DNA from 4 places in the Photobacterium sp. GB-36 genome. Region 3 is predicted to be linked to each of the others. Evidence: predicted binding sites of a transcription regulator. Region 3 holds the regulator's gene; each other region holds the start of a gene.
What was found. Region 3 encodes PurR, which represses purine synthesis genes. Its sites were predicted from a motif close to TNANGNAAACGTTTNCNTNA; they were not measured.

Region 1: C9J46_RS20055 (NCS2 family permease) is a predicted target of PurR. The motif match lies at 959-978, and genes of this name have one in related genera.
Region 2: pyrD (quinone-dependent dihydroorotate dehydrogenase) is a predicted target of PurR. The motif match lies at 1,443-1,462, and genes of this name have one in related genera.
Region 4: guaB (IMP dehydrogenase) is a predicted target of PurR. The motif match lies at 934-953, and genes of this name have one in related genera.

The regions. Positions count from the first base shown of each region.
Region 1 is NZ_PYNY01000038.1:2,913-5,128, reverse strand. It holds gene C9J46_RS20060 (serine dehydratase subunit alpha family protein) at 1-558, opposite strand, end outside; gene C9J46_RS20055 (NCS2 family permease) at 1,040-2,216, shown strand, end outside.
Region 2 is NZ_PYNY01000007.1:114,112-116,327, reverse strand. It holds gene C9J46_RS09015 (cell division protein ZapC) at 1-10, opposite strand, end outside; gene pyrD (quinone-dependent dihydroorotate dehydrogenase) at 265-1,275, opposite strand; gene C9J46_RS09005 (NAD-glutamate dehydrogenase) at 1,624-2,216, opposite strand, start outside.
Region 3 is NZ_PYNY01000011.1:67,386-69,601, forward strand. It holds gene C9J46_RS11830 (TfoX/Sxy family DNA transformation protein) at 1-362, opposite strand, end outside; cyclic di-GMP riboswitch class I at 497-587, opposite strand; gene purR (HTH-type transcriptional repressor PurR) at 786-1,790, opposite strand; gene C9J46_RS11840 (heme ABC transporter ATP-binding protein) at 2,196-2,216, opposite strand, start outside.
Region 4 is NZ_PYNY01000003.1:309,932-312,147, reverse strand. It holds gene xseA (exodeoxyribonuclease VII large subunit) at 1-744, opposite strand, end outside; gene guaB (IMP dehydrogenase) at 1,018-2,216, shown strand, end outside.

The DNA.
Region 1 (2,216 bases), on a different contig from region 3:
AATATCTTGAACGCCAGCATCACTAAAAGGTGAGTTCGATATTTCAACGACCTTTTGCTCGTTAGGTGACGCTTCGAAAACTGTAACACCATCAAGTTCAATACTGATCACTTGAGTATGGCTATCTGCGATAGTCACTGTCGCACAATGAGCTTGGTTATAAATACTTACCTTGGCATAAAGAATATTAGTGACATCAGCGACGTTAACCGTGACTTTATTGGCATCTAATAATGCTTTAGCTTGTTTAACGTTATCTGGCGTAATGTCCTTTAATACTTCTAATTTCGCTTGGCTATTGCCAGCCAGTGCACCTACAGCTGATGCAATAGCTAAACCTGCCATTCCCGTACCGGGTACCATGACGCCGATGCCATTTTTCATCAAATTAGGAGAAACACGCACATCAATATGGGTGATATTGCGTTCATGAAGTGGAAGTTGTTCCATCGCAATAGCAGCAGCAAGCGCCACAGACACAGGCTCTGTGCAGCCTAAAGCAGGAACAACATCACGTTTGATCACGTTAATAAATGCAGGCCAAAGATGGGTTTTCATAACTACTACCTTAATGTTCCAACCGGAGGAAAATAAACCGACAACGAAGAGAGGAGGCTTTATTTTTTTAATATCCTCTTTAACTTCATGGGTATTTGAATCGCTGCAAATATACGCTCGATAACGAAGAAATAAATTTCCTATTTAAATGTAAATTAAAGATAAAATAGAAAAATATTCTATTATTTTATTTATTGTTGAATGTTATGTTGTGTTTATCACATTTTTAGAGGTTATGTTTTTATCTAAATGATAAGTCCATTTAGGTAGTGGAGATAAAATGCAGAGTATTTCAACTGGAAAATTGATTTAACACTAGCGAATTGAGGCTATTTATAGGTATGATCACGTCGTCATAGAATGAAGGTTGGTGCTAGCATCAGCCTTTTATTTTGAATAGAAACGGAAACGTTTGCGTTAATTTGGCAATACATTAGATTTGCTGAAAAATATCGCTTTTTTGATCAAATAGGAATTTACCATGTCTGCTGATAGCACACATCAACGCCCTTCTCATTTAGAACCTAAGAGTAAACTAGATAGCTATTTTGAAATTACAGCTCGCGGCAGTAATGTCAAACAGGAAATAATTGCGGGTTTAACCACATTTCTAGCCATGGTGTATTCCGTGATTGTGGTGCCTAGCATGTTGGGTGCTGCGGGTTTTAATCAAGGGGCGGTTTTTATCGCAACCTGTTTAGTGGCTGCATTTGGTTCATTACTTATGGGGTTATGGGCGCGTTTACCGATGGCCATTGGTTGTGCTATTTCACTTACCGCATTTACTGCATTTAGCTTAGTACTAGGGCAAGACGTGAGTGTGCCTGTTGCCTTAGGTGCCGTATTCTTAATGGGGGTTGTCTTTACATTAATAACGGTAACGGGTGTGCGTACTTGGATCATGAAAAATATGCCCAATGGTATTGCTCATGGTACTGGGATTGGTATTGGATTATTTTTACTTTTGATTGCAGCGAATGGCGTTGGGCTAGTGATCAAAAATCCAGCTGAAGGCTTACCCGTTGCTTTTGGTGATTTCACCGCGTTTCCAGTCTTCATGTCTATTTTAGGCTTGGCGGCTATTTTAGGATTAGAAAAGCGCCGTGTTCCTGGTGGCATTTTATTAGTGATTATTGCCATTTCTATCATTGGTCTTATCTTTGATCCGAAAGTGACGTACCACGGCTTCTTTGCAATGCCGACATTTGGTCATGATGGCGAATCCTTATTAGGTACAATGGACATTATGGGTGCCCTAAACCCAGTTATTTTGCCTACAGTATTAGCACTTGTGATGACGGCAATTTTTGATGCAACAGGTACGATTCGTGCAGTAGCAGGACAGGCGAATTTACTTAACCAACGTGGTCATATTATCAATGGTGGTAAGGCATTAACGTCTGATTCTGTTAGTAGCATTTTTGCAGGCCTGGTTGGTGGTTCTCCTGCTGCGGTATACATTGAATCTGCGGCAGGTACAGCTGCTGGTGGTAAAACAGGCTTAACAGCAACTACGGTAGGTGTACTGTTCATCTTCATGTTGTTTCTTGCACCATTAAGCTACTTAGTCCCTTCCTATGCGACAGCGCCTGCACTGATGTATGTTGGCCTATTAATGCTAAGTAATGTTAGCAAGTTAGATATGGAAGATTCTGTTG
Region 2 (2,216 bases), on a different contig from region 3:
GCTTTAACACGTTCTTACTCCTGAAAGACAGTGATTTATTTTGTATCTGTGATCATATGTTTAAATTTTAGCTTAATTCTACTCGCGTATTCATAAAATAAAAGGGGAAAATAGCGGTTCTATCACGAGTAAATCAGATGTATATTTGATACAAATAGACTAAGTACATAATTAAAAACCCAGCCTAGTATTCACTAAGCTGGGTTTTCGTATGTCAGAAGATATTTAAATTTAATACTTCAGTACGAGAGCGATAGCCAACAGTTAAAGACCGTTTACAATATCTTTAACTAAACGTGGGCCATGATAAATAAAGCCAGAATAAACCTGTACTAGGCTTGCACCAACCATCATCTTCTCGCGAGCAGCCATTGCAGAGTCAATACCACCGACACCAATGATTGGTACTGCGCCATTTAATGCTTCTGACATTTTTCGAATAACTTCAGTACTCTTGTTTTGCAAAGGACGACCGCTTAAGCCCCCCGCTTCATCACAATGTTCCATCCCTTGAACCAAAGAGCGATCCAATGTGGTATTTGTTCCAATCACACCATCTATATTATTACGGATCAAAGAATCACATACCTGTTGAATCTCATGATCATCAAGATCGGGAGCGATCTTAAGTGCTAGAGGAACATACTTATCATGTTGTTTCGCTAATTCAGCTTGTTTAGCTTTAAGCTGGGAAAGCAGATCATCTAAAGCTTCACCATATTGTAAGCTACGTAATCCCGGTGTATTCGGTGACGAAATATTTACAGCAATATAACCAGCATATTGATAAACTTTTTCCATACAAATAATGTAATCTTCAACACCCTTTTCTATCGGTGTATCTTTATTTTTACCGATATTAATACCAATGATGCCGTCAAATTTTGCTTTCTTTACATTCTCAACAAGATTATCAACACCAAGGTTATTAAAACCAAAACGGTTGATAATGCCTTCTGCTGGGATCAAACGGAAAAGACGAGGTTTATCATTACCAGGCTGTGGACGAGGTGTCACGGTCCCTACTTCAACAAAGCCGAAACCCATTTCACCAAATGCATCAATACATTCGCCGTTTTTATCAAGACCAGCCGCTAAGCCAACAGGGTTTTTGAATGTAAGCCCCATAACTTCGACAGGACGTGCAGGAAGATTTTGTCGGTAGAAAAGTTCTAATGGAGTGCCAGTAAAGCGAGAAAAGTTCTCAATAGCGAGGTCGTGTGCTTTTTCAGCATCCAACTGAAAAATAGCAGAACGTGCGATGCGGTATAACATTGTAACTCCAAAATAAGTCCCGAATAAACGGGATGGTATTATTCACAGTTATTCTGTTAACTTCAATCGTTATTTTTTTGATTATTGTCAATAAAACAGTAACTTAGAAATTAAACCTTTGTTTAACAATAAGTTATAGTTTCGTAGTTTCACAAATTATTACACATAAAAGCAATCGTTTTCTTTTTAGCTCTGAAAAAAGTAACGTATTATTTTTATAACCTTATTGTTAATACTTAAATAGTGACAATGTAACATAATAACATCGTAAAAAAGTTACATTGTCACCATATATGTTACACCGTAGCTTATACCATCTTATTAGGCGGTGACTATAAAGTACACTGACTACTGTATCGGCCTTGAGTTGAGATTTAGAATGGTTAATTCACGTAAAGCGACAGAGAACTTTGCAAACTCATGCGCATTACCGACTTTAAATTCAGCCAGTACACTCTCCCATCGATCAACCGCTTTTTTATGTTGTTCCATCCATAGTGATATACTTTCTTCTGGCTTAGCAGTACTTGTCATTATAACCGCTGTTGTTAATTGTCTTTGTTGCCAATCTAGATCTTCACGAAATGAAGCTCTTGCTAATGCTTGCCAATTATTCTCAACAGCTTGGTTTTGAATTTGCTTTAAGAACCAATGAAGTGATAGTTGCGCTCCTAGTACAAAGTACACTCTTGCAATATGCGATATGTTAACGTCCATTTCTTTTGCAATTTGCGCTATATCCATGGCTGAATATAAACTGGTTAAGCGTGAAATGTTTTTGGCCAACCGCTCAGGTACCCCTTTGCGGATCATTTCATTCGCTTGCTCTTCATGCTCTACCACTTCTTCAGTTACAAGGTAACTATCTAATTCATTTCGTAACTGCTCAACAAAGGGTTGATAGAACACTATTTGTTGTTCTATACCTAACTTGTGCTCTC
Region 3 (2,216 bases):
AAATCTTTAATTCGGTCAGGTACGCAACTCTCCTTTTCTTGCTTGTCTTTTTCTGCTGCATCCAGTGAATACCTACCTTGAGCTACAATCTTTGTGGGTTCATCCCACCATTGGTCGGGTATTGCATAGTGCTTGGTTACAACAGGGAAGCCACGTTTTTTATAAACATAGGGTTCCAAGCCAGCTTGTTTGAATTCCTTTTCAGTTTCAGCATTTGCACGTAAGTGAAGTTTATCGTTCACAACTAATGCAAACATTGTATCACCAGAAAAAATGCCAAAACCGCCAAACATCGACCGTGATTTTATTGAACCAAAATGGTCAAATAATTTTAATGAATCTTTTAATATTGGTTTATCCATGCTTCTACTCGGTGAAAAAATATGAGTGTCACCTAAACATTAAGAGCGAGGAAATAGATTAATTAATCTACACATTGATACTGTCAATATATTGTTAAGTTTGTGTCATAATATTGTCGGTTCAATAATAATCCTTCGGTAACCCCGCTACCTTGAATTATTAACATAATTTTTAGGCCGGTGGTTTTGCGTCTTAATCTTTCAATTAATTTGCCAGTTCGTGACTATATAAAGTTATATTAAATAATACTTTTAATATTAAATCTAAGCTCTCAAAAATGTGATATTGGTTCAGGTATTTGTTCTTAGCTTATTTTAATAAGCTTTATAATTATAAATACTCATGATTGTTTTTTATAAGTAAAAAAAAAGCCAACAAGGTTAACTTATCGGCTTTTCCTTAACATAGAAAGATAAATTTTATTAGTTGAGATCTTTAACCGATTTTCTCTCAACAAGTTTAGGCGTCATTTCAAAGGTTTGACGCTCATGATTCTTGTCTTTCACACGCTCTAGCAAGATTTCGATGGCCTTTTTACCTAAACGACGTTTAGGCTGGTGGATAGTTGTTAGCGGTGGCGCAAAGTAGGGCGCAAGGTCAATGTTATCGTAGCCAATGATTGAGATATCATCAGGAACACGCAGACCTGCCTGTTCAAAGGTACTGATCAGAGCCATGGCCATAATGTCGTTAAAGCAGAAGATAGCAGTAGGGCGATCTTCCATTGCGATAAACTTATGAGCAGCTTCAACGGCTGACTCACACTCAAAGTCACCGTCAAGTAGCCAATTAGCATTAACAGTGAGATCTGCTTCTTTCATCGCTTTACGGAAGCCCTTTAGGCGCTCTTGACAAGTAGACTTATCAACTTGCCCAGATAAACAGCCAATTTTCTTATGACCATTTTCAATAAGGTGCTTAGTCGCAATATAACCGCCGTTTTCAGCGTTATCTAGAATATTATCAGTATGTGGGCTTTCTGGGCCCCAGTCCATGATAACCATAGGAAGATCATTTTTACGCTCAAGTAAATCGAGCAGCATTTGATCCAGATCGCTGCACATAACCAATAGGCCATCAACACGCTTTTCAGAAAGCATACGTAAGTAATCACGTTGTTTTTCTAAGTTACCTTCGGTGTTACATAAGATCAGTGTGTAGCCTGCACCATAACAATATTCTTCAACACCATGCACAACTTCGGCAAAAAATGGGTTAGTCGATTTAGTGACTAACATGCCGATAGTACGTGTTGTATTACATTTTAAGCTTCGCGCTACTGCACTTGGGGCGTAGTTAAGTTCATCTACTGCAGCCAAAACTTTTTGTTGCGTTGCTTCTGCAACAAAGCGTGTTTTATTAATCACGTGCGACACTGTAGTAGTTGATACACCTGCCATACGTGCAACGTCTTTAATGGTTGCCATATTTATTCTTCTTATCATGGTCAGATTAGGATCTGACAAAGGTTTTTGATACCAAATTGATTAATTACGTAGTCTATGGCTTACGAGTTCACTCGCAGAGATGAAGATCCTTTAGTTATTAGCTACTTAATTATTCAATTTGATACCGAATTATAGGGTGTTGCAATTATCATGGATCATAAACAACTAAAGCCGCAGTAAAATGCGGCATTAGAAGATAGAAACTATTTTTACACTAATTACACATGTAATCGCTTGCGATCACATTTTACTGTGTGTTTTGCGTTGTGCAATCTTTCTATTCAACTTGATTGAATTAATTGATCATTAACCGTAAAAACTCGATGTTTGTCATGCTAATAGCTTCAATTTATTGTGTATATCTAGTCATTAATAGATAAAACGTTAAAAAACAGAATGATTGGC
Region 4 (2,216 bases), on a different contig from region 3:
AGTGACGTCGACCTCATGACCAACCGCACTGACAATGGGGATCTGGCTAGCGGCAATGGTTCGCGCGACAATTTCTTCATTAAATGCCCAAAGATCTTCCAGTGAACCGCCACCTCGACCGACAATTAATACATCACATTCCTGCCTAGCATTGGCTCGACCAATCGCTTGTGCAATAGAAATTGCAGAGCCTTCGCCTTGTACCATGGTTGGATAAATCACAATGGGTAAACTCGGATCGCGACGTTGCAAAACGTGTAAAATATCGTGCAGAGCCGCGCCTGTTTTTGAGGTAATAATACCTACTCGTTTAGGTTGTTCTGGCAGCGTTTTTTTGAGTGATTGCGCAAATAAACCTTCCGCTGCTAACGACATTTTTAATTGTTCAAATTGCTGTTGTAAGCGACCATCGCCTTCTGGCTGCATACTTTCAATGATCAGCTGATAATCACCACGTGGTTCATATAATGACAAACGCGCCTTAACTAATACTTGATTACCATTGGCAGGTTTAAAGGTCACATGTCGATTACTGCCTTTAAACATGGCACATTTAACTTGGGCACGTGAATCTTTCAGGGTGAAATACCAATGACCAGAAACGGGCATCGAAAAATTAGATAACTCACCAATAAGCCACACTACACCCATTTCATTTTCAAGTACGAGACGTACTTGTGCATTTAAGCTAGAAACCGTGTAAATACGACTATTCGTTTGGCTTTGAGGGGAAAAAGTGGTCACTAGGAATGGTACCTGCTATCGAATGAAGTAGTAGGCAGGCGGTCAAAATAAAACCGAATAAGACATAAAGTATACAGGCAGATCAATGGACAGATCTTGGCCGTATTTCCTTGACCGCATCACCGGATAGTTAACCGAAATATATTACTTATCAATTAAAATGTGTCAAGAAAAAAAAATAAAAAAAATCTAGCCAAACGTTTGCTTCATACGTATAATTCGACCGCAATATTTTATCCTTCTTTAAACCCCTATTCGGTGTGAGATATTGCAATGTTACGAATTAAACAAGAAGCTTTAACCTTCGATGATGTTTTGCTGGTTCCTGCCCATTCAACCGTTCTACCTAACACTGCCGATCTGCGCACTCAACTGACAAAAGATATTTCTCTTAATATCCCAATGGTGTCAGCGTCAATGGATACTGTGACTGAAGGTCGCTTAGCTATCGGTCTTGCTCAAGAAGGTGGTATCGGTTTCATTCACAAAAATATGTCTATCGAACAGCAGGCGGATCAAGTTCGCATGGTGAAAAAGTTCGAAGCAGGTGTTGTTTCTGAACCTGTGACTGTTAAACCTACCGCAACGATTGCTGATGTTAAGCGATTAACAGAGCAGAACGGTTTTGCTGGTTACCCTGTAGTAACAGATAGCAATGAGTTAGTTGGTATTATTACAGGTCGTGATGTTCGATTTGTTACTGATCTTTCAAAGACAGTTGAAGAAGTGATGACATCTAAAGCAGATTTAGCATCGGCTAAAGAAGGCGCATCTCGTGAAGAAGTTGAAGCTATCATGCAACAACACCGTGTTGAAAAGGTGTTACTTGTTGATGATGAATTCCGCCTTAAAGGCATGATTACTGCAAAAGACTTCCAAAAAGCAGAACGTAAACCTAATGCTTGTAAAGACGAGCGCGGCCGCTTACGTGTAGGTGCTGCGGTTGGTGCTGGTGCTGGTAATGAAGAGCGTGTAGCTGCTTTGGTTGAAGCTGGCGTAGACGTACTGCTTATCGATTCTTCACACGGTCACTCTGAAGGCGTTCTACAACGTATTCGTGAAACGCGTGCGGCATTCCCTAATCTTCCAATTGTTGGCGGTAATGTCGCTACGGCTGAAGGTGCGCGTGCTCTTATTGAAGCAGGTGTGAGTGCAGTAAAAGTTGGTATCGGCCCTGGTTCAATCTGTACAACTCGTATTGTTACAGGTGTTGGTGTTCCACAAATTACCGCAATTTCAGAAGCGGCATCTGTTGCTGATCAATACGGTATTCCTGTTATTGCTGATGGCGGTATTCGTTACTCTGGTGATATGTGTAAAGCGATTGCCGCTGGTGCATCATGTGTAATGGTAGGTTCTATGTTTGCTGGTACTGAAGAAGCACCGGGTGAAGTTGAACTATACCAAGGTCGTTCATACAAATCATACCGTGGCATGGGTTCACTAGGCGCAATGTCAAAAGGTTCTTCTGA